Regions from separate parts of the Kribbella sp. CCNWLW201 genome, predicted to be linked through region 2. Evidence: riboswitches for the same ligand, from Rfam matches in the RefSeq annotation. Region 2 holds a riboswitch; the other holds the start of a gene.
What was found. Region 2 has a riboswitch for glycine ahead of V9K99_RS13330 (L-serine ammonia-lyase). Riboswitches for the same ligand answer to the same signal wherever they lie in the genome.
Positions count from the first base shown of each region.

Region 1 (12,093 bases), on a different contig from region 2:
TCCGGCGGGCAGCGCGTGGAAGGCCTCAGGACTGGCAAGGGGCCGACGTCAGGCAAGAACTCCGGCGATGCCTACTCGCGCTCCGACCGAGGAGCCACTGCCCAGTGGGGGTCGACGGTCCAGCCGAGTAGCCGTCGTCCACCGGAAACGGACCGGCCGGTGCCGTCGAAGCGGCGGCCCTCCATGACCGCCGCCAGACCGTCGACGCCGCAACTGCCCCACCGCGTAAGCGGGAGACGCCGTCACCCCTGCCTCGTCCGGCACAAGACACCCCCGTTCTCTCAACCAGACCTGGAGGCGAGGATCGAACTCGCGCCCTCCCGGTAAGCAGCCGGGTGATCTACCCCTGATCTACTCAATGCAGCGCGCCACAGCCTAGCGACGCTTCAGGTGGGTGGCGACCTTGCCGCGATCCGCGCTGTCATGCCGGTGAGCGGGCGAGGCATTGGCTGCCGATCAAACCGTCCAGGAGGGATCGAGTTCCGAGCATTCCGCGACCTCATCGTGGAACGGCTGCCGTTCCACGATGAGGTCGCGGTCGACCATCAGGCGTCAGGCGCTCTCGGCGAAGCGCACGCCCGGTACTGGCATGGCACTGGTACCCGAACGAGGTTTCTTCGCGAGGTACTGCTGGTGGTGGTCCGTACAGCACGTAAGAGAGCCGCGCTGATGTTCCTCACCGTCTGGACCGAGCACGGCGATGGAGTCACTCGGCCCGAGGCCGCGGCTTGAAGCGGCGAACCTCATGCGGCCAACCGCATGCCTCCGCGACCTTGCCCGCCCACATCTTGGCGGCCTCGTCATCGGCCACGTCCACGAGAGCGAACCCGCCCAGATACTCCTTGGTCTCGACGTATGGTCCGTCGGTGATCAATACGTCGCCACTGGTGGGGTCGGCGCTGTAGACCGGGCCGTCCTCCTCCTCCAGCCCCCCGGCGAAGACGTAAACGCCGGCAGCCTTCATCTCGTCCACGACCGCCCTGGCGAGTGGCCCGCGCCCGCCGAACCACTCCTCGGTGTGGTCGCCCACCCACTGTTGGTTGAAGTAGATGAGGTACTCGGGCATTTCTGCTCCTTCGGCTCGAGCGGACCCGCTGTCCGCCTCTACTTACGCTACGAACGGCGTCCGGTGGATCCGACAGGCGGTCGGCAAAGTTTCCACGGGACCTCCGCCGTTCGGCCCCCGCGCAGGCGCCATGTATCCCTGTTCGCGGTGATCATCCGCCCCCGCCATCGGCTACGCGTATCCCAACCGCACTCATCTGCCGCGATCCGCGCGCTCATGCCGAGTTGAGGGCGTTGGTATGCGGGCGCCGCCGGTCCCGACCGAGCCATTCCTGGGACTCACCCACCGCAGCGGGCGACGGAACCCGCGGCGGTGCTCGCGCTCCCGGCGCCGGTTCGGGGGACCTCGGCCAGCCGGTGACCCTTCGGAGTCAGAGGCCGTACGGCTCGCGCGTGAGAACGAAGGTCGCGAGGTTCAGGTGCGTGATGGCGATGCCTTCGCGCACCACACGTAGCTTCTCGCCGGCGAAATAGCCGTCGCGGCCCTGGTAGAGGTCGGGACCGAGTGGCGAGAAGCGGGAGGTCAAGGCGCCGGTCAGTTGCAGGATGCCGCCGGAGACACTCATCGTCACCGGCGAGTTTCCCCAATACCAGTGGCCGAGGAGGTCTTCGCCCTGGTCGAGCGTCGGCTCCGGCACCCACTCCTGCGCGACGACCGGCTCGTGCGCGACCAGGATGCGGAGAAGGTCCGGCGGTAGCGATGCGACCTTGCCGTAGGTCGCGTTGCCCAGGGTCACGGCGCCGATGCGGCGAACGCGATCGACGAAGAGGCCGGCCAGGAAGCCGGGCATCGAGCCGGTATGGCCGATCAGGAGGCACGGGTCGTCGGCGATCAGCCGGAGGCCGAGCCCGTACGACGCGGTCAGTCCCTCACGTGGATCAGCGGCCGACGGGGCCGCCATCTCCTCGACCGTGTCCCGGCTGAGCACCTCGTACACCGGATCGATCCAGAACACCGCGTACTTCGCCAGGTCCTCGATCGTGCTCCAGAGTTGCCCGGCCGGCGCCATCGCACCCGAGTCGTACGCCGGCTCAGCGACGAGCTGCCCGCTGAACGGATGCACCGAGAAACCTTCCGCGGCGGCGCCCGATGGGAAGTACGTCGTACGCCGCATCTCCAACGGGTCGAGAATGCGATCCTGCACGAGGTCGAGCCAGGACGCACCGCGCAACCGGGCGACGATCTCGCCGAGCAACCCGTAGCCGAGGTTCGAGTAGTGGTGCCGGCGATCGGCCGGACCGGCGGCCTGCGACTCGTCCATTGCCGCGGTCAGCTGCTCGAACGAGACCCCAGGGTTGCGTTCCCACCAAGGGCCTTCCGGCTCGGCGTTCATGCCGCCGGAGTGCGCGAGCAGGTGCCGGATCGTCCTGTCCCCGAACGCGATCCCGGGCAGATGCTTGCCCACGGCATCGTTCAGCGAGAGCAACCCGTCGTCGCGGCACTGCAGCACCAGAACAGCGGTCAGCGTCTTCGTGATCGACCCGATCCGGTACTGCACGTCCGGACCGGGCGCACCACCGTCCGCCGTGGCGAACTGCCCGCGCGACCCGGTCCACACCAGCGAACCGTCCCGGACCACCCCGGCGTTCACCGACGGCAACTTCCATTCGCTCTGCGCCGCCGCGATCTCGGCGTACAGAGCGTCGGCGGTGTCAGGTCGAACTGAAGTCACTCAAAGGCCTCCGGGGCTGGGCAGGAGCAGATGAGGTTGCGGTCACCGTAGGCGCCGTCGATCCGGCGGACCGGCGGCCAGTACTTCGACGCGCGGTCGACCGAGCGCGGGAACGCGGCCTCCTCGCGAGTGTAGGCGTGCTCCCACTTGTCGTTGATCACCGACTCGGCGGTGTGCGGCGCGTTCACCAGCGGGTTGTCCGCGGCCGGCCACTCCCCCGCCGCGACCCGGTCGATCTCGTGCCGGATCGCGATCATCGCGTCGCAGAACCGGTCCAGCTCACCGAGATCCTCCGATTCCGTCGGTTCGACCATCAGCGTGCCGGCCACCGGGAACGACATCGTCGGCGCGTGGAAGCCGTAGTCGATCAGCCGCTTCGCGACGTCGTCGACGCTGATCCCGGTCTCCTTCGTCATCGGCCGCAGGTCGAGGATGCACTCGTGCGCGACCAAGCCGTTCTCGCCGGTGTACAGCACCGGGAAGGCGCCCTCGAGCCGCTTCGCCACATAGTTGGCCGTCAGTACGGCGGCCTTGGTCGCGGCGGTCAGACCCTCGGCACCCATCATCCGGATGTACGCCCACGAGATCGCCAGCACACCGGCCGACCCGAACGGCGCGGCGCTGATCGGGCCGACCCCGGACTCCGGCCCAGCCTGGTCCAGCAGCGGGTGGTTCGGCAGGTACGGCGCCAGGTGCGCAGCCACCGCCACCGGTCCGACACCGGGACCGCCACCGCCGTGCGGGATGCAGAACGTCTTGTGCAGGTTCAGGTGGCTGACGTCGCCGCCGAACTCACCGGGCCTGGCCAGCCCGAGCAATGCGTTCAGGTTCGCGCCGTCGACGTACACCTGGCCGCCGTGGTCGTGGACGATCCGGCAGACCTCGGTGACGCTTTCCTCGTACACGCCGTGCGTGGACGGGTAGGTGATCATGATCGCGGCCAGCTTGGCGGCGTGCTCGGACGCCTTCGCGCGCAGGTCGTCCAGGTCGATCGTGCCGTCGTCGTTGCCCTTGACAACGACAACCTTCATCCCGGCCATCACCGCGGAGGCGGCGTTGGTGCCGTGCGCACTGGCCGGGATCAGGCAGACGTTGCGGTCCTCGTCGCCCTGGGCCCGGTGGTAGCCCCGGATCGCGAGCAGGCCGGCCAGCTCACCCTGCGAGCCGGCGTTCGGCTGGATCGACACCTTCGCGTACCCGGTCACCTCGGCCAGCCAGCGCTCCAGCTGACCGATCAGCTTCACGTATCCGGCCGCGTCCTCGATCGGCGCGAACGGGTGCAGGTCGGCGAACTCCGGCCAGGTGACCGGCTCCATCTCGGTGGTCGCGTTCAGCTTCATCGTGCAGGAGCCGAGCGGGATCATGCCGCGGTCCAGCGCGTAGTCCTTGTCGGACAGCTTGCGCAGGTACCGCAGCATCGCGGTCTCCGACCGGTGCGTGTTGAACACCGGGTGAGTCAGGTAGTCCGACGTACGACGGACCGCCTCGGGCAATGCCGTCGTACCGATTGAACCGTCGTACCGGAGGTCGAAGGCGTCGCAGACCGAGCGGAGGGCGTGGGCGTCGGTCTTCTCGTCGCAGGAGATGCCGACGTGGTCCGCGTCGACGAGGCGGAGCCAGACGCCGTTCTGCCGGGCGGCGTCGACGACGTCCGCGGCACGACCCGGGATGCGGGCGAGCACGGTGTCGAAGAAGTTGTCGTGGACAACCTCGACGCCACCGTCACGCAGAGAGGCGGCCAGCTTGCCGGCGTAGTCGTGGACGCGTTCGGCGATCGCCTTCAGTCCGTCCGGTCCGTGGTAGACGGCGTACATCGACGCGACCACGGCGAGCAGGACCTGCGCCGTACAGATGTTGGAGGTCGCCTTCTCGCGCCGGATGTGCTGCTCGCGGGTCTGCAGCGCCAGCCGGTACGCCGGGGAGCCGTCGGCATCCACCGAGACACCGACGAGGCGACCCGGCAACGACCGCTCGAGGCCGGTGCGGACGGACATGAAGCCGGCGTGCGGACCGCCGTAGAACAGCGGTACGCCGAAGCGCTGCGACGACCCGATGACGATGTCGGCACCGGCCTCACCCGGTGCCTCGAGCAACGTCAGCGCGAGCAGGTCCGACGCGACCGCGACCAGGGTGTCGCGCTCGTGCGCGGCGGCGATCAGCGGCTCGAGGTCGCGGACCACGCCACCGGAGCCCGGGTACTGCACCAGGAAGCCGAAGAAGTCGCCCTCGGGCAGACCGTCGGTGGTGTCGGCGACCACGACCTCGATACCGAGTGCCTCGGCCCTGGTCTGGACCACCGCGATGGTCTGGGCGAAGCAGTCCGCGTCGACCAGGAACCGGTCCGACTTGCTCTTCTTGTTCGACCGGTGGGCCAGCGTCATCGCCTCGGCGGCCGCGGTGCCCTCGTCGAGCAGCGACGCGTTGGCGGTCGGCAGGCCGGTCAGGTCGGAGACGACGGTCTGGAAGTTCAGCAACGCCTCGAGCCGGCCCTGAGAGATCTCCGGCTGGTATGGCGTGTAGGCCGTGTACCAGGCCGGGTTCTCGACCAGGCGGCGAACGATGACGGACGGGGTGAAGGTGCCGTAGTACCCCTGGCCGATCATCGAGGTGGCGACGTCGTTGCGGGCGGCGAGCTGGCGGAGCTCGTGCAGCGCGTCCACCTCGGAGGCCGGGTCGGGCAGCCGGAGCGCCTCGGCGGACCGGATCGACGCGGGGACGGCGGCATCCACCAGCGCGTCGACGTCGTCGTACCCGAGTAGCTGGACCATTCGCGCGACCTCGTCCGGGCGCGGCCCGATGTGTCGGTCGGCGAACGTGGCGGAGATTTGCGGTTCGGTGGTCATCGAGAGGCTCCGTTGCTGACAGTGCTACCGGTCGCCTCCCCCTCTGTCACGCAGCGCACGCTCCAGAGTCGCCTGTGGCACTCGGTCCATGGGCCTGAGAGGTTCCGGGGAGGAATTGCCCCTTCGGCGCCCGGTCAAACGGGTCTCTCCCGAGTGCTGTGTACGGCTGTCCCGAGGCTACCAGGAATCCTCGAACAGTTCGGGCAGCAGGCTCGGGGGCAGCAACAAAGTCGCCCACACACCGCGCACTGATTCGGCGGTGAGTGGGCGCACAGTGTGATGCGTGGGTGTCAGCCGGTCATCCGGGCGCGACGGCGCGCGGCGAGCTCGTCGTTCGCGTGGTGGTCGCCGTCGTCGTGACCGTCGGCGCGCTCGGTGGGGAGCTCGGACAGGGAGCCCTCGACCTCGCGCCAGACGCCGCCGAGAGCGATGCCGAACACGCCCTGGCCGCCGGCCAGCAGGTCGATCACCTCGTCCGGCGAGGTGCACATGTAGACCGAGGCGCCGTCGCTCATCAAGGTGATCTGGGTCAGGTCGTCGATGCCGCGCTTGCTCAGATGAGCGATCGCGGTCCGGATCTGCTGCAGCGAGATCCCGGCGTCGAGCAGCCGCTTGATCACTTTCAGCAACAGAACATCGCGGAAGCCGTACAACCGTTGCGTCCCCGACCCGGTCGCCGGGCGGACGGACGGGGAGACCAGGCCGGTCCGGGCCCAGTAGTCGAGCTGACGGTAGGTGATCCCGGCCGCGGCACATGCCGTCGGACCGCGGAACCCGACGTCCTCCGGCATCGGCCGCAGGTCGTCGTCGAAAAGCAGGCCCTGGACGCCGGCGGTAGCGGCCGCCTCGGCGTGCGCTTCGGACGTCGACTGCGCCGTCAGATCCGTGTCGCCGGTGCGTGTCACGCCTGAGCCTCCCTGGGTACCGACTGGAACGGGTCACATCCGTGGAGTGACAACACCCCACAACTCCTTCAAGGTAAGCCGCCGATCAGGGAGGGTCAACGATCACAGCCCTCACCCGAGAGCGTGTCGCAATCCCGACCTCAATCGTTACCTGCCGTGCCTTGTACCAGACCGTTCAAATCTGCCCGGGCGCGAGGTCCGGGCGTCAGCTCTTGTCGAAGTCTTCCGGAGTCACCTGGTCGAGGAACTCGCGGAACCGCTCGACCTCTTCTTCCTCCTCCACCTCGTCGGTTTCGGCCGTCTCGCTGTCCGGGACCGGGATGCCGGCCTCGGCCAGGATCTCCTCGGTGCAGAACACCGGGGTCCCGGTGCGCAGCGCCAGCGCGATCGAGTCCGACGGCCGCGCGGAGATCTCGGTCTTGTCGTCGAACACCAGGATCGCCTCGAACACCCCGTTGGTCAGGTTCACGATCCGGACCTGGCTGAGCGTGTGCCCGAGCACGCGGATGGTCTCGGCGAACAGGTCGTGTGTCAGCGGCCTGGGCGGCTCCATCCCCTGCTGGGCGAAAGCGATCGCACTCGCCTCGGCCGCGCCGATCCAGATCGGCAGATACCGCTCGCCGCCGACCTCCCGGAGCAGCACGATCGGCTGACTCGAGGGCATCTCAACCCGGACTCCGACCACGTCGACTTCGCGCACCCCTTCAGCCTACTCCGCAGGCCGGCCCCGGGCAGGCCCGCGGGTGCGCCCCACCTCATGGTTGCCCCCTCAGATCGGGGGTTGCCCACTCAGAATCCGAGGGGGCAACCCCCGACCCGGGGGGTTATCCCTTCGGATCGGGGGTTAGCGAGGTAGGCGGGAGCGGACCAGGGCGGCGTGCAGGCGGACGGCGAGGGCGGCGAGTTCCTCGGTCTGTTCGGTACGGCGGGGGCCGGTGACCTGCTCGATCAGGCCGGCCTCGCGGTCGGCCGCCGTACGGAAGGGGCGCAGGTGGCGTGGCTCGATGCCGTACCGGGCGAACTCGCCGGCCAGCTTCGCGACCAGCAGCGCGTCCCCGTCGTAGTGGTTGCCACGGGCCACCACCAGCCCGTGGTTCTCCACCTGGTCGAGCAACTCGGCCGGGATGTCCGCCGCGGCCCGCAGCTCGTCCCGGGTCAGCTCGAGCCGGGTGCCGTAGGCACCGAAGTCCTCGGCGACCGGCAGACCGGGTGGCTCCGGCAACGAACTCGGGGCCACCGGCGGGCCGCCGGCCGACGGGCGCAGGCCGCGGTCCATCGCGGCCAGGTGTTCCTTGATGATCTTCAGCGGCAGGTACTGGTCACGTTGCGCGGTCAGCACGTACCGCAGCCGCTCGACGTCGGCGGCACTGAACTTGCGGTAGCCCGACGCGGTCCGGGCCGGCGCCACCAGTCCCTCGGCCTCGAGGAACCGGATCTTGGAGATGGTGACGTCGGTGAACTCGGCCTGCAGGAGCTGCAGCACCTCGCCGATGCCGCGGCCTTCGACGGAGGGCTCAGGCTTGGCCACTGGCGTAGTACACGAGGCGGTACTTGCCGATCTGGACCTCGTCGCCGTTGCTCAGCTGGACCTCGTCGATCCGGTCGCGGTTCACGTAGGTGCCGTTCAGGCTGCCCACGTCGCGCACCTTGACGCCGTACGCGTCCCGGCGGAACTCCGCGTGCCGGCGGGACACGGTCACGTCGTCGAGGAAGATGTCGCTGTCCGGGTGGCGACCGGCGGTGACCACGTCGACGTCGAGCAGGAACCGGCTGCCCGCGTTCGGGCCGCGCTGGACGATCAGCAGGGCGGATCCGGCCGGCAGTGCGCCGACCGCGGCCTCGTCGTCGGCCGAGAGCGGCTCACCGGTGCGCTCCGGCTCCGGCTCGACGCCGATCGGGGTGAGCATCGCGGTGTCGGTGACACCGGGCGTCGCCGGGGTCGCCGCCGGGCGGTCCGCGCCAGGGAGCATCGCTCCGCACTGCGAGCAGAACCGGCTGCCCTCGGAGTTCTCGTGCCCGCACTGGTTGCAGAACGGCATGCTGTGATCCTCCCGATCGCCGGCGGTCCGGCGACGTTTTTGATAGACCCCGTGTGAACAAGTGTGGACTCAGAACCGCAGACCTCAACCCTCTACCAGCGGTTGAGGTCCGGCCAACCTATCAGTTGCGGCCAACCCGGTTACGGTCGGTGCCGCAGGCCCGGCAGGCCCGGTGCGGGTCAGCTCTGGTCGAGCTGGCCCTGGTAGGTCTCGGCGTCCATCAGCGCCTCGACCTCCTCGGCGTCCTCGACGTCGATGTCGAGCAGCCAGCCCTCGCCGTACGGGTCGGTGTTGACCAGGTCCGGCTGGTCGGCGAGCGACTCGTTCACCGCGGTCACGGTGCCGTTCACCGGCGCGAACAGGTCGCTCACGCTCTTGGTCGACTCCAGTTCGCCGCAGGCGTCGCCGGCCCGCACTTTGCTGCCGACCTCGGGCAGTTGCACGTACACGATGTCGCCGAGCGCGTCCTGCGCGAAGTCGGTGATGCCGACCCGCACCGGGCCGTCGCCGGCCTTCACCCACTCGTGCTCGGCCGTGTACTTCAGGTCTTCGGGGTACACCTTCGTCCTCTTTCGCTCAAAGCACAGCTAGTTGGTCGGGGCACAGCTTGTGTTACTCGGGTCTGGCTGGGGTTACTTGGTCGGGCTGGGCGCCGGGCGAGCGTAACGATGCTCCTCGGGCGCGTGCAAGGCGGTGATCTGGACCTGCTCGAGCTCGTTCACCTCGGCGGTTCCACCCACCTGAGGGCCGGTCACCTCGCTGACCAGGCCGCCGGGGAAGTTGGCCGCCTCGGCCAGGTTGTGCGACTCCCCGATCGCCTCGATCACGTACGGCGAGTTGAGCTTCTGACCGTCGATCCGGATCCCGGGGGCGTCGTCGACGAAGTCGGTACTGGCCACCACCCGGACCGAACCGTTGACCTGGATCGCCTCGGCACCGGCGTCGCGCAGCTCCTCGATCGCGTCCAGCAGGTTGCTCGACGTCATCTTGCTCTCCGGGTCGTTCAGCGTGATCCGCACCCCCGGTCCCTGCGCGGGCAGGGTGCCGGCCAGGATGCCGAGCACCCGGACCTGCGCCTCGGCCTGCTCGCGGGCGGTCTGTGCCTTGTCCGCGCTGGACGACAGCGAGTTCTTCCGCTCCTCCAGCTCGGTGATCTCGCTCTCCAGCCGGCGGGTGTTCTGGCCGAGGCCGTCGAGGATCGCGATCAGGTCCTCGCGGCGGGCGTTCTGGTAGCCGTCGTCGGCCCGGTTGACCCGGACCTGGACGACCGCCATACAGGCGACCAGTGCGAGTACGACGGCCACGATCGCCTGGCCGCGGGACGGTTTGAACCCGGCCTTGAGCCGGCGCAGCGCCAGGTTCGGCGACCGCGTCTTCTTCGGCTGCGGCATCGGCGTCGGCTCGGCCGGAAGCTGCGCCTCGACCCGCTCCGCCCCGGCCGCCGCCGGCGTCGCGGCCGGCTTGGGCTCAGGCGTCGCGGCCGGCTTCGACCCCGGCGTCGCGGCCGGCTTGGCGTCGGGCGTCTCGGCCGGCTCGGGGGCGCGTGACGCGGCCGGTTTCGGGTCAGGTGTCGCGGCCGGTTTCGGGTCAGGTGTCGCGGCCGGTTTCGGGCCGGGTGACGCGGTCGGCTCGGGGCCGGGCGTCGTACCGGGGTCGTCGGGTTTGTCGTCGCTCATGTCAGGCCCTGAAGACGTGCCGGCGGATGGCGGCCATGTTGGTGAAGATCCGGATGCCCAGGACGACGACGACGCCGGTGGACAGCTGGGAGCCGACGCCGAGCTGGTCGCCCAGGTAGACGATCAGCGCCGCAATCAGCACGTTGGAGATGAACGAGACGACGAACACCTTGTCGTCGAAGATCCCGTCCAGGAACGCGCGCAACGCCCCGAACACCGCGTCCAGCGCCGCCACCACCGCGATCGGCAGGTACGGCTGGGCCCACTCCGGCACGTCGGGTGCGACCAGCAGGCCGATCACGACACCGATCACCAGTCCGAGTACGGCGATCATCTTGGACCGACCTTTGCGTAACGCAACGCGATGGTCGCATCGGCGGGCACCAGCAAGGATTCCTCCGTCGTGATCGTCATCCGGACACCGAAGTTGCTGACCAGGTACTGCACCCACTGACCGCCCGAGCTCTGTGCGAACCGGGCCGGCATCGTCGCGGTGTCCCCGATCGCGTGCACCGTGTACGGCGGCGTGAGCGAGCTGTAGTCGACCGTGATCGCACTGCCGGCGCCGCGGATCGCGGTCATCGAGGTGAGCCGGTGGCCGTTCACCGAGATCGCCTCCGCGCCGGCCGTCCACAGGCCGTTGACCAGCTGCTGCAGGTCGACGTCGAGCAGGCGCCCTTCCTTGTCGGCGTCCTTCGCGTCGTCGACCACGGCCTTGATCCCGGGTCCGGTGACGGCGATGGCGCCGGTCTGCAGTTCCAGGGCGTCCAACTGCTGCTGCAGCGCGGCACCCGAGCTGGTGTTGCTCAGTCCGCTGGCCTGCAAGCGCCGTACCTCGTCTGCTAGTTGGGTCTGCTGGGTGCGCATGGTGCTCAGCCGGGTGTCGGCCTGGTTGATGCGGGTGATCAGCTCTTTGCGCTGCTTCTCCGCCTCGGGTGCGCTGCGATAGTTCTGCGAGGCCGCGACGGCGAGCAGGAAGCCGAGCACGAGGGTCGCCGCCACCAGCATCACCCGGTGCCGCCTGCGGGCCGGCTTGTCCTGCTTCGGCCGCGTCCGGGCGGCGACGGCGTACCCCTCGTCGAGCGGGTGGGCCATCAGGTTGTTCAGCAGCGACATCGACGCGTCGACACGGCGCGGCTTGGGTGGGCCTTCCGTCGAGGGCCCAGACTTCGGGGGCGCAGACTGAGTCACGGGTCTACCCGGCCGGGTCGTTGATCGGTTTCACCGTCTGGACGAGGTGGCGCAACTGGGCGAAGTAGAGGGCGCCGGCCCAGTAGTACAGCCCGGTCCCCCAGATCGCGAACGCCCAGCCGAACACCCGCGCGAGCAGGTTGAGAGTGCTGTCGCCGTCACCGAGCAGGAGCAGCGGGAACGCGTACAGCAGGCAGAAGGTGGCCGACTTGCCGAGGAAGTGCACCGGCAGCGCGTTGAAGCCGCGGCGGTGCAGCGCGGGCAGCGTGAAGGTCAGCAGCAGGTCGCGCAACGGCAGCGCGATCGCGAGCCACCAGGGGATGATGTCGCGCAACGCCAGGCCGAGCACGGTGGCGAAGATGTAGAGCCGGTCCGCGACCGGGTCGAGCATCTGGCCGAGCCGGGTGGTCTGGTTCATCCGGCGGGCGATCTGGCCGTCGGCCCAGTCGGTGAACCCGGAGATGGCCAGCACCAGGATCGCCCAGCCGTCCTCCTGCGGACCGAGAATCAGCCACAGGAAGAGCGGCACCCCCAGCAACCGGAGGAAGCTGAGCGCGTTCGGGATTGTCAGTACCCGGTCGGACACTTCCAAGTCCGGCACGCGACCCCTCCCTCTCTCACCCTGGATACCCGACCGCAACTGTACTTGGGGCTGCCGACAGGTTTACGCCCGGCCACACCGGGGCATGCCCCGGTCTTCC
Region 1 is NZ_JBBCBQ010000003.1:541,601-553,693, forward strand. It holds gene V9K99_RS17985 (YciI family protein) at 707-1,066, opposite strand; gene V9K99_RS17990 (serine hydrolase domain-containing protein) at 1,437-2,738, opposite strand; gene gcvP (aminomethyl-transferring glycine dehydrogenase) at 2,735-5,581, opposite strand; glycine riboswitch at 5,654-5,743, opposite strand; gene V9K99_RS18000 (MerR family transcriptional regulator) at 5,872-6,486, opposite strand; gene V9K99_RS18005 (bifunctional nuclease family protein) at 6,692-7,186, opposite strand; gene ftsR (transcriptional regulator FtsR) at 7,331-8,014, opposite strand; gene V9K99_RS18015 (FHA domain-containing protein) at 8,001-8,525, opposite strand; gene gcvH (glycine cleavage system protein GcvH) at 8,705-9,085, opposite strand; gene V9K99_RS18025 (DUF881 domain-containing protein) at 9,158-10,201, opposite strand; gene V9K99_RS18030 (small basic family protein) at 10,203-10,535, opposite strand; gene V9K99_RS18035 (DUF881 domain-containing protein) at 10,532-11,317, opposite strand; gene V9K99_RS18040 (CDP-alcohol phosphatidyltransferase family protein) at 11,397-11,993, opposite strand.
Region 1: linked by a shared signal. The riboswitch ahead of gcvP (aminomethyl-transferring glycine dehydrogenase) and the one ahead of V9K99_RS13330 (L-serine ammonia-lyase) in region 2 are both predicted to bind glycine.

Region 2 (12,093 bases):
CTGCATCGCGGAGTGTTCGTGCCCGAGTTGGACGAACGCGACGTGGTCGACCTGTACCGGCTCCGCCGGGTGCTCGAGGTGGACGTCGTACGCGGTCTGGCCGAGCGTGATCCGGAGTTGCCGGCCGGCCGGCTCGAGCCGCTGCAGGACGATGTCGAGGCGGCCGAGGCGGCCGCGCTCGCGGATCGCTGGGCGGCTGTGGGTACGGCGAACATGCGCTTCCACCAGCACCTGATCGGTCTGGCCGACAGTGCGCGGATGGACGCGATGACCGGCCGGCTGCTGGCGGAGCTGCGGCTGCTCTTCCATGTGATCGCGACGCCACAGGAGCTGCACGAGCCGTACATCGCACGCAACCGCGGCCTCTTCGAGCTGCTCGAGGCACGGAAGTACGAGCAGGCCGCGGCGGACCTGCATCAGTACCTGCTCGACTCCGAGCAGGGCCTGCTCGACGCGTTCCGCGCAAGGTGATCCACGACTTTCGATAAGGGCTTGCGCGGCCCTGCTCTCACCTGAGTTGATGGCTTGTAACCGTCAGCAGTAAAGGGGAGCGCAGCACATGACCGACGACCGCACCGAAGAGACGCCGAAGTCCTACCGCCCGATCGATGCCAAAGGGTTTCGGGAATTCATCTCGCAAGGCTGGGGAGCGGTGGACCGGTCGGTGACAGTGCCCGAGGGCCTGGCGGAGGCGGCGGCCGAGCACCGGCGGAAGCTGTCCGCGGCGCTGCCCGGGCGGCGGATCGCGGTCGCGGCCGGCCGGGCGCCGGTCCGGTCGAACGACACCGACTACCAATTCCGCGCCGACAGCGACTTCGTCTGGCTCACTGGATGCCAGGCGGAGGGCGCCGTACTGGTGCTGTCGGCGGACGAGGACGCGACGCTCTACCTGCGCGAGACAGCCGGGCCGGACGAGGCCGACTTCTTCGCCAACGCACGCGACGGCGAGCTGTGGGTCGGCCCGGTGCCAGGGCTGAAGGACTGGTCGGAGGCGTTGCAGATCGCCTGCCGCCCGATCGAGGAACTACCGGCCGCGGTGCGCGGCGCCGTACCGTTCATGCTCTCGACCCCGGGCGTCGAGCCGATGCTGGACGCACTGGTCCGGACCTCGCCGACGGACGGGAACTCGCTGCGGCAGACGCTGGCCGAGCTGCGCCGGATCAAGGACGACTGGGAGCTGGACCAGCTGCGTGAGGCCGTCGCGGCCAGTGTGCTCGCGTTCGGTGACGTCGCGCGTGAGCTGCCGGAGGCCATTCGCGGCGGCGGGGAGCGGTGGCTGCAGGGCACCTTCGACCGGCGCGCGCGGACTGCGGGCAACGGCGTCGGGTACGCCTCGATCGTTGCTGCTGGCAAGCACGCGCCGGTGCTGCATTGGGTCCGCAACGACGGGCCGGTGAACGAGGGCGACGTCATCCTGCTCGACGCGGGTGTCGAGACCCGGACCCTCTACACCGCCGACGTCACCCGGACCTTCCCCGCCACGGGCGAGTTCACCGACGCCCAGCGGCAGGTGTACGACCTGGTCCACAAGGCACAGCTGGCGTCACTCGACGCGGTCAAGGTCGGAGCGCCGTACCGGGCCTTCCAGTACGCCGCCCTGCGCACGCTGGCTGAGGGCCTGCGGGACTGGGGACTGCTCGACGTCTCGCTCGACGAGCTGCTCGGGCCGGACGGGCAGCAGCACCGCCGGTACATCGTCTGCGGCACCGGGCACTACATCGGCCTGGACGTGCACGACTGCGACGCGTCCCGGCCGGAGGCATACTTCGCCGGTGAGATCGAGGCCGGCATGGCGCTGGCGGTCGAGCCGGGGCTGTACTTCCACCCGAACGACGAGACCGTTCCGCCGGAGCTGCGCGGGATCGGAATCCGGATCGAGGACAACGTGGTGGTGCACTCCGACCGGCTCGAGATCCTCACCGAGGACCTGCCGATCACCGCCGCCGGCCTGGAGCAGTGGACGCAATCCCACCTCAGCGCACGGTAGCCGGGAAACTACCCAAAATTCTTAGTCACAAGTTGTAACACCGACGCCGTCGGCTCCGATGTAGCGAGCGGGGGAGGGTCGAACTCGGCTCGGCGTGTGGTGGTGGGGGGCCGCGACCACACGCCGGGGCCGAGCCGGCCCCGACTGGGGCCCGGGGGGACCCCAGGATCCTGGGGACACGGGGGTAGTGAGCATGAACCTGCGAGTGCGAGTGGTGCATTGCGGCGACCGGCACTGGTACGCCGACATCGACGACGCCGACGATCCGCAGCCCGACGATCCGTTCTGGTACGTCGACAACTGCCGATCCCAGCTGCAGGCGCTCGAGACCGCCTGCGCCGAACTGCGACTGCTGTCGGGCCGGATGGTCCGCGGCGACCAACTCAACCGGGTACTCGAGGTGACCGGCGTACCGGTCTGAGTACGCGGACTGAGGCTCCAGGGCAGGCGCCCGGTTGAGAGGCGCCTGCCCTGCGGTTCTCACACTGGCGGTACGGCGGGACAGGCCGTTCCGCGCTTCGGCACGTCGAGTGAGACCAGGTAGGCGTCGACGCCGTTCTCCATGCACGGCCCGCCGTCGTAGCTGCCGTGTCCCCAGCCTTCGTACGTCAGCAGGACGCCGTGTCTGCCGAGCTGGCGTTCCACACTCCGCGCCCAGTTGTAGCCGGTGGCCGGGTCGTGGATCGCGTTGATCAGCAGGATCGGCTGATCGAGATCGCGGACCTTCAGCCGGTGCTGCGGGTTGTTCGCCGGCGGCATGCCCAGGCACATCGAGATGGCGATCAGCTGACCGGGGTAGCGCATGTCCGGGGTGTTCCGGGCCAGCCGGGCGAGCATGCCTGCGTACTCCTTGTAGTTGCGGACCGGAAGGTTCCAGTCCTGGCAGAACACCGAAAGCGTGTTCGAGGCCAGGCCGGTCGGGACCGGCGGCTGCCCGGTCGGCGGGGCGCTGGTGTCGAGCTTCTTCAAGGTGTCCGCCAGTGCCGGCCACTGCGGCCCGTAGAGCGTGCGGAAGACGGAGAAGCTCAGCCAGTACGGCGTGATCGGCACGTTCGGCTGCCGCGGATCGGGCACCTCACCGCGGTCCGCCCGGGCGAGGAGGTCCGCCCACAGCGCGTGGATGTCGCGACCGTGCAGTGAACAGCTCGTTGCCTCGTCGCACCATTTCACGAACTCGTCGAACGAGTCCTGGGCCGCGGACGCCTGGGCGTCGATGAACGACCGGGTCGACGCGGCACTGTGGTCGGCCACGCTCTCCAGGACCATCGCACGGACCCGGTCCGGATAGGTCTCGGCGTACTGGCCGCCGAGCACTGTCCCGTACGAGCTGCCGTGGAACGAGATCGTCGACTCCCCGAGCGCGGCCCGGATCGCGTCCACGTCCCGCACGGTCTGCCAGGTGTCGAGGTGGTCGAACACCGGTCCGGTGTTCTTGCGGCAGTCCGTGGCCAGTTCGCGGTTGTAGGCGATCGTCGCGTCGAAGTCGGCCTGGCTCTTCAGGACCGGCGACGGCTGCTTGGCCAGCAGTGCGGCCGAGCACTTCACCGGGTTGCTCCGGGCGATGCCGCGCGGGTCGAAGCTGACGACGTCGAACCGGTCCTGCAGTGTCTGGCTGAACCGGCTCATCCCGGTCTTGACCCGGTCGACGCCGGAGTCGCCGGGACCACCCGGTCCCCACATCAGCACGCCGACGCGGTCGCTCGGGTTCTTCGCCGTACGACGGGCGATCGCGAGGCCGAAGGTGGGTCCGTCCGGGTCCCGCCAGTCGACCGGTACCTGGAGGGTCGCGCACTGCGAACCCTTGACGACGTTCGGGTCGTCCTTGCCCTCCGGCTTGCAATCGAACCACTGCACCTTTGCCGCGGTCTCGGTCGCCGACACCGGCAGCGTCACGAGTCCGGCGGCGGCCACGCCCACCGCCACCCCGCCGGCGAGGACGCGTTGTCTGAACTTCATCTCAGGGGATCTCCTGTCTGCGGAAACTCCCTCGATCCTTCGGCAACCGCTTGCTCGACCACATCGGGGACGAGCCCCCGGCCGACCCCGGGTGGCGCTTGGGGGACTTGTTAGGGTCGGTCGCTGATGACTACCAAGTACGCGGTGTGGTTCCGGTGGGTGGCGATCGCCGAGGCGGTCTCCTGGACCGGATTGCTGATCGGCATGTTGTTCAAGTACGTGCTGTCCGACAACGAGATCGGGGTCAAGATCTTCGGCCCGATCCACGGCGGCATCTTCATCGCCTACGTGCTCACCGTGCTGGTGGTCCGCGGGCCGTTGCGCTGGTCCTGGCCGGTGACGCTGGCCGCGCTGGCCGCCAGTGTTCCGCCGCTGTTCACCTGGTTCTTCGAGATCTGGGCGCAGCGCACCGGCCGGATTGACGTCGACGGCCGGGCCGCCGTACCGTCACCGACGTCAGTCAACTCAACAGCCGCATGAACCCGTGCGGGAGAGTCCCGGGCACGACCCGGGCGCCGTAGGAGCAACTCTCCCCAAGAATCTCTCAGGCACCTTCACCGCGCGGGCGAGGCATCTCTGGAGGACATCCGTCTGACAGAGCGGGGAGGACACCAATCGGTCAACGGTGACCGGAAGGAACCTCCACACGATGGCGATCAGCGTCTTCGACCTGTTCAGTATCGGGATCGGCCCCTCGAGCTCCCACACGGTGGGACCGATGCGCGCCGCCCGCACCTTCGCACTCGGCCTCGCCGCCGACGGCCTGCTCGGCCGGACGGCAACGGTCGAGGCGCAACTCTTCGGCTCGCTCGGCGCGACCGGTCACGGCCACGGCAGTAACAAGGCGGTCCTGCTCGGGCTCGAGGGGGAGGACCCGGAGACCGTCGTGACGCATTCCGTCGACGCGCGGGTCGAGACGATCCGCGAGCGCGGCCGGCTGCTGCTGGCCGGTACGCACGAGATCGCCTTCGACGAGAACACCGACCTGGTGATGCACCGGCGCAAGGCCTTGCCGTACCACCCGAACGGGATGACGTTCGCGGCCCGTACGGCGGATGGCGACGTACTGCGGGAACGGACGTACTACTCGGTCGGCGGCGGGTTCGTGGTCGACGAGAACGCGGCGGCCGGCGACCGGATCGTGCCGGACACGACACCGTTGAAGTACCCGTTCACGACGGGTGCCGAGCTCCTCGACCGGTGTCGCGAGTCGCAGCTGTCGATCAGCGAGGTGATGCTCGCGAACGAGCTGGCCTGGCGGACCGAGGACGAGATCCGCGACGGGCTGCTGCGGATCTGGCAGGTCATGCAGGACTGTGTGCAGGAGGGCTGCGAGACCGAGGGGATCCTGCCCGGCGGGCTCAAGGTGCCGCGGCGGGCGCATGCGTTGCACCGTCGGCTGAGCGGTGACCCGTGGTCGGTCGACCCGCTGAAGGTGATGGACTGGGTCAACCTGTTCGCCCTGGCGGTGAACGAGCAGAACGCGTCCGGCGGCCGGATCGTCACCGCGCCGACGAACGGAGCCGCGGGCATCATTCCCGCTGTGCTGCACTACTACCGGCGGTTCGTGCCGGGGGCGACCGAGGACGGCGTGGTCCGGTTCCTGCTGACGGCCGGAGCGATCGGCGTTCTGTACAAGGAGAACGCGTCGATCTCCGGTGCCGAGGTCGGCTGTCAGGGCGAGGTCGGTTCGGCCTGCTCGATGGCCGCGGCCGGCCTGTGCGAGGTCCTCGGCGGTACGCCGCTCCAGGTCGAGAACGCGGCCGAGATCGCGATGGAGCACAACCTCGGCCTGACCTGCGACCCGGTCGGCGGGCTGGTCCAGATCCCGTGTATCGAACGCAACGCGATGGCGTCGGTGAAGGCGATCAACGCGGCCCGGATGGCGATGCACGGCGACGGCGTCCACGTCGTCACCCTCGACAAGGTGATCAAGACGATGCGGGAGACCGGCGCCGACATGAAGATCAAGTACAAGGAGACCTCCCGCGGCGGCCTCGCCGTCAACGTCATCGAATGCTGAGGACGCTTTCTGGATCCTCGACGTGGGCGTTGTGGCCAAGACCCGCGAGCGTGGCGACCTGATCGTGCAGGGAGTGTAGTTCTTCGTCGGTGTTCATCGGGTCGTGTTCGCCGCGGGCGAGGACGACCTCGGCCTTGCTGTCCGCGATGAGCTTCGCCATGTCGGGTGCGCCGACGCCGAAGGTGCCGGGGTCCATGGCCAGTCGCCAGCGACCGTCCGTCTCGGTCAGGCCGTGGCCGACCACCGGATCGCCCGGGCCGACGAGACCTTGCAGGCCGGAGACCTTGAGGAACCGCGCGGCCGCGTCCTCCCGGGCGTCGAACCACGCGATCGGCTTCTGCGCCAACGCGCCGGCCCGGCCCAGGTCGTCGTCGGACCAGGTGACCTTCACGCCGAGCGCGACCACGCGGTCGACCTCGATGCCGTAGCGGCCGCTGGCCAGCTCGAGCGCGATCACGCCGCCGAGTGAATGGCCGACGATCACGACCTCACGTCGTACCGGAAGCGTCTCGGCGACGGCAGCCGCCATGGAGGCGAAGGTGTACGACGTGAGTGCGGAGGCTGAGCCGTGTCCAGGGAGATCGGGGGCGAACCGCGGTTGCGGCCAGGCGTCCCAGACCCGGCCGTTGGCACCGAGTCCGTGCAGCAGCACCAGTGAAGACATGAGAGCAGGCTGACACAGGAATGGGCCTGCCGCCCGGTCGATTGGCGCGCCCTCAGCTAACTCACCGCAATTCTACGAATGCGTACTGGAACGAAGTTCGCGAATAGTTGCGATCTAGTGTGGAATTTCTTCCAAGGTCTGTTTCAAGCGCTGGGATTGCCGATACTCTGCGGGACTTGTGAAACCGTTCTCCGCCGCGGCGGCAGACCGCCGCCCGCCCTGGCAGAACCGTCAGCGGCTGCGTCAGGCCGCCCTCGTGGCCGGTGCGCTGCTGCTTCTGTACGCCGTCCTGGTCCTGATCGCGCTGCTCGGCGGTCCCCGGATCGGCGCCTCGTTCCTGCCGCTGCCCGGCGGCGGCCCGGACCCGGCCAGCCCGGTCGCCGGCCTCGAGCCCAGCCAGACCCCGACCGGCGGCCCGACCGTCCCGCGCAGCAGCGAGACCCCGGTCCCGCCGGTGCCGCCGACCCCGGGCCAGACCACAACGTTGCCCCCAGCAACAACAGTCGCGCCGGTGACCGGTCAGCCCACCGACGGCCGCCAGTCCACCCCGTGCCCGACCACCGCACCGGTCCCCGAGCTGGTCGACCACGAAGAGCCGACCCTCCCACCCGCCACCAAGGTCCCACCCAAACCCACCACCACGGCCCCGGACCCGGACCCCACCACCCAGCCGACCAAACCCCCATCCACCACGAACCCGCCCCCCACCACCCCCACCAACCCACCACCCACCCCGAACGACCCCGAAGACCCCGACCCCCCAACCCTCGGCGGCATCCTCAACACCATCCTCGACAAGATCGGCCTCTAGCGCGGCGTCAAGCAGCGTTGGGCTGGCTTGTCTGCATTTCGACAGGAGATGTCCGGTCATCGAGCCCGGTTCCCAGTCGGTTCAGGCGGGGAGCAACCGGCACCGGGAGTACACCTCCTGTCGAACTGCACTGAAGCTGAGATACCGCTCCGGAGCAGGGACTGCCATGCGCTGTCCCGGTCCTGGTGCCGCCGTAGGGATAGTGGCGATGTGGTGAGGTTAGCCAACCAGAGTGTGGGTTTCCCCACCGGATTCTGCGTGGCCAACCCACCGTGCGGTGGGCCGACCCACCGCAGGGAGTTGGCTGGCGCGACGGCGTGGTGACGGCGACGCGGCACTGGGTGCGGTAGGACCGGCGCGACTTCCGGGCGGTTCGTCCGCTCACGCCGCATCCGGCATTCCGCCTGTTGCCTGACGATCTCTGAGCGTCAGGCGACGGTGTTGAGGATCGTGCTGGATACCAGGGTTGGGGCGTCGTTCATGGGGACGTGGCCGCAGTTGAGGAGGGGGATCATGCGGGCTTGGGGGAGTTGGAGGTGGGCGCGGGCGGCCTGGGTCGGGATGAGGACTCGGTCGTGGGTGCCCCAGGCAACGGTGACGGGGATGTCCGGGACGTCGCCCTCGAAGCCGGCGGTGCGGCCGTAGCGGGCGACGCGGTCGAAGGCGGGGGCGTTGGCCAGGGCACGGGTCTCGGCGACCACGGCGTCGGGGTCGCGAAGTGCGGGGCGGTGGTAGATCGCGCCGGTCATCACGCGTCGTCCGGCCGCCGTGCGGGACAACCGTCGTACGGTCGATTCCGGCGTACGACGGGCGACGCGGCGCAGGTTGGTCAGCAGGTTGAGGGCCCAGATGCGTTCGCGGGGTGTCCAGAAGCCGGCCGGTGAGAGCGCGGTGACCGAGCGAACCAGGCCGAGTTGGCCGAGCCGGAGCGCGACCAGGCCGCCCATCGAGTTGCCGGCGACGTGCGGCCGGTCGAGGGCGAGCGCCGTACAGAACGCCTCGATCACCCGAGCGAACGAGTCGACCTCATCGGGGATCCCGGCCGGTACGTCGGGGGACTCACCGAAGCCGGGGAGGTCGAGCGCGATCACGTCGCGGTGTTCGGCGAGCAGGTCCAGCACCGGATCGAAGGCCTGGCGATGGTGGCCGATGCCGTGCAGGAGCAGCAACGGCTCGCCCGCGCCCTTGCGGTGGTAGGCGACCTCCACCCCCGGTACGTCGGCCACGGTCAGTGTCGCGATCTCGCTCATCACCTCATGGTGACCAAAGCCCGGCGTTCTGTCATCGTGACATGGTCGATGTCACATAACCTCAGTAAGCTTCGACCTCGCTGGTGCTGGCGTTGCCGGCGATGGTCGGCTGGAGGTCGATCTGCCAGCTCTCGTTCCGGCCGAACGACTGGTCGAACTTCTGGAACGAGCAGTCGGCGCTGAACTGCCGCCGCTTCACGTTCCAGTCGCTGCCGCTCTTGAAGTAGAGCGAGTAGGCGCCACCGATCCGGGTGATAGTGGCGGTCTTGCGCGCCTGGATGTACACCATCACGTGCGGCTTGCCCGGCGGCTGACTGGTGGTCACGATCGAGATCGCGACGTCCTTCGCCGTACCGTTCGAGACCCGGAGCAGGCCGATGCCTTCGGCGCCGCGGCGGACCAGGATGTCGCCGTTCGCCGGGCGCACCTCCTCGGGCTCCGGTCCGGGGTCGGGCAGCGTGCTGCCGAAGTTGAGCTTGAGCTTGCGCAACGCAACGATCGCACTGTGCAGATCGGCGAGCAGCTGGCGCTGGACCTTCTGCGACGTGTAGGCGACCCCGCCGCAGCGCGCGTTCAGCTCGACGCTGTCGGACTTCGATCCGGACATCGACGTCGCGGCGGTCCGCAACCGGGCTTGCAGCACCTTGTGTACGGCGGTCAGTCGACTCGTCACCGGAGTCTCGGACAGCTGCGACGACGCCGAGTTCAACGACGACGCGAGACCGTCCATCGTCTCGACCAGAGCCTCTGCGGTCCGCACCCGCGTCAGCGCGCGCAGATCACTCGCGAGGCTCTGCTCGATCTTCGTCAGTTCCGCCTGGTACGCCGCTGAGCCGAGCGGCCCGGGTGGTGTCACCGACTCCATCGGAGCAGGTGCCGACACCGGCGTCGTACCGGCCGGCGTCGTACTGGCGGCGGGAACGGTCGATCCACCACATCCGGACAGCAGAACCATTCCCGCGCAGAGCACAGCAAAGCGCTTCATGTACTTCCCCCCAGGTCGCCCCACAACCCCTGTGCGCAAAGGGTATGCGGGCACAGGGGTTGTGGGCGAGGGGTCAGTCGAAGTTGTGATCCGCGCAACCGATCAGGCGAACGGTGAGCGGTCCGTCGGTCGTTACGTTCAGGTCCGCGTCACAGGTCACCTTGGCCTGCTGCGGGTCGATCGTCACGGTGCGGATGTTCGTCGCGGTGATGTCGAGCCGGTTCGCGACCGGTGCGCTGACCGGTGCCGGCTTGGTCCGGTGCTCGGTCGTGTACGCGTTGACCGGAACCGTCGAGCCGCTCTCTACGCCGGCGCCGGTGACGACCGGAGCGGCCGGCGCGTCCTTCAGTCCGAAGCCGTGCGACTGTACGTCGATGGTGCCGAGCTGACCCGACCGGCTTTGGATGTCACTCATCCAGTAGGCGTGGTCGCCGACGAGCCCGGACTCCGGGTCGTCCATCGCCGGGTTGCGCACGTACGTCACGTGGAACAGGTCCTTCACGCCACGCATGTCGCCGAGCCAGTCGGTCAGCACACCCCAGGTCGCGTTGGCGCACATCACCACGTGGTCGGACGATGCGCCGAGCCAGCTGTCGAACTTGAAGTCGTACTGGCCATTGGCGAGGTACACGTTGGCGCGTTCACGCGGGATGTTGTACGGGATGTAGTTGTCCGGTAGACCGGCCCACTCGAGCACCGGCTGGTTGCGGCGCGACGGCAGCAACGGTGTCAGCACCGAGCCGGCCTCGTGCTGGGTCGCGGTGTCGACCGGCAGGGTGTCGGCGATGCCGTTGATCCCCGGGAAGGACGGTGCCATGTTCAGGCCGTCGCAGATGAAGGCTTTGCTGAACACGTCGGGGAACTGCAGCGACAGCTTGTTCGCGGTGTACGCACCACTCGAGAAGCCGCTCATCACGGTCCGGCCGGGGTCCAGCCCGAACGCCCGCCGCGCATCCGCGAGCGCTTCGAACATCGACGTACCGGAACGGCCGTAGGCCCAGTTGTCGTTGCCACGGCCGTCGACGGCGATCACCACGGTCGGCGCGGACGGACGGTTCGCGACCTGGTGGAACAGGTCCCGGCCGACGGCGGGCAGGAGTTCGAGCATGCCGGGGTCGTTCACCTGGTCGTTGGCGCTCTGGGCGTAGCCCGGGGCCCAGACCATGCTCGCGTAACCTCCTGCCGGCTTGGGCAGGTCGGGAACGTAGGCCAGGTAGCGCTGCAGCCGGCCGGGCAGGTCTGACACGCAGTCGTCGCGGCAGATCCAGCCGAACTGCACGCTGGCCTCGCCCGAGCTGTCGACCGTTGCGCCGTTCTGCTGGGTGAAGGAGCCGAGCGGCGGCTTCCCAGGATCACCCGGCAGCCGACGGCCCTGACGGATCTCGCTGTTCGTCGCGTACAGCCGGTTCATGTACCCGGAGGTCGGGATCGCGCTGTCGTCGGTCACCCGCTGCTGCAGTTTGCTGAAGTCGACGTTGGCGAAGAACTTGCTGATGTTGCCGCTCGCGAGCGTCGTCTTCTGGTTGTCGTTGCGCCACGGCGAGTTGAACGGCTCCTGCCGGAAGGCGACATCGAAGTACGCCGACTTCTGCAGCAGACCGGACGTCAGGGCGCCGCCCGGGTGGGTGGCGTCGGCAACGGCCTGCGGCAGCAGGAACTTGTTCGCCGCGCGGTCCCAGAGTCCGGCGGCCGCGGCGACCCGGACGGTGCGGGTGCCGGGGTTGTACGCGGTGTGCGGGACGCGGACCTCGACCTGACGGCGCTCGAGATCGACCGACACGGTGACGGGTGACTTCTGGCCGGTGGTCGCGTCGATGATGTCACCGGTCCGCCCGTGCACGGTGACGAACTTCTCCGCCGGCATCGAGGTGTTCGCGCCGTACGGTGCCTGACGCGGGAGCAGCGAGTTGCCGAGGGCAATCGTCGTACCGATCAGCTCGGGATCGGTCATCGTGTTGAAGGTGATCCGGAACGCGGTCGCGTCGGTGAGCGGCTTGACCCGGACCTCGACCAGGTCGGCGGCGTTCCCGCGGTACGCCGGGTCGGTCGGGTAGGTGTAGGCGAAGGTCAGCGAGTGTTCGGGCCAGTTGGTGGGTACCAGTTGCGCACCCTGGTCGTCGTACACGCAGCCCTGGTTGAGGAACTCGCCGGCGCGGTAGGCGCTGGTGTGGCAGATCATCGTGGGCTTCGCCCGCCAGACACCCGTGTTCTCCAGCTGCGGAGCGGTCGGCGGCGGACCGTTCAGTACGGCGGGCCCAGGCGCAACCGGGGCGGCCGCGGCTGTGGTCTGGTCGGCAGCGGAAGGGTACGCCCACCAGGCGAGTAACCCACCGGCCGCGAGGACGGCAAAGGTCGAACGGATCGGTCTCATCGGCTGTGCCTCCAGAGCACACAAGAAGCTGTGGGACGGGGTGGAC
Region 2 is NZ_JBBCBQ010000002.1:747,383-759,475, reverse strand. It holds gene V9K99_RS13355 (GntR family transcriptional regulator) at 1-471, shown strand, start outside; gene V9K99_RS13350 (aminopeptidase P family protein) at 560-1,987, shown strand; gene V9K99_RS13345 (hypothetical protein) at 2,181-2,408, shown strand; gene V9K99_RS13340 (alpha/beta hydrolase) at 2,468-3,943, opposite strand; gene V9K99_RS13335 (DUF3817 domain-containing protein) at 4,070-4,423, shown strand; glycine riboswitch at 4,421-4,513, shown strand; gene V9K99_RS13330 (L-serine ammonia-lyase) at 4,593-5,966, shown strand; gene V9K99_RS13325 (alpha/beta fold hydrolase) at 5,953-6,630, opposite strand; gene V9K99_RS13320 (hypothetical protein) at 6,809-7,441, shown strand; gene V9K99_RS13315 (alpha/beta fold hydrolase) at 7,870-8,691, opposite strand; gene V9K99_RS13310 (hypothetical protein) at 8,753-9,676, opposite strand; gene V9K99_RS13305 (hypothetical protein) at 9,750-12,047, opposite strand.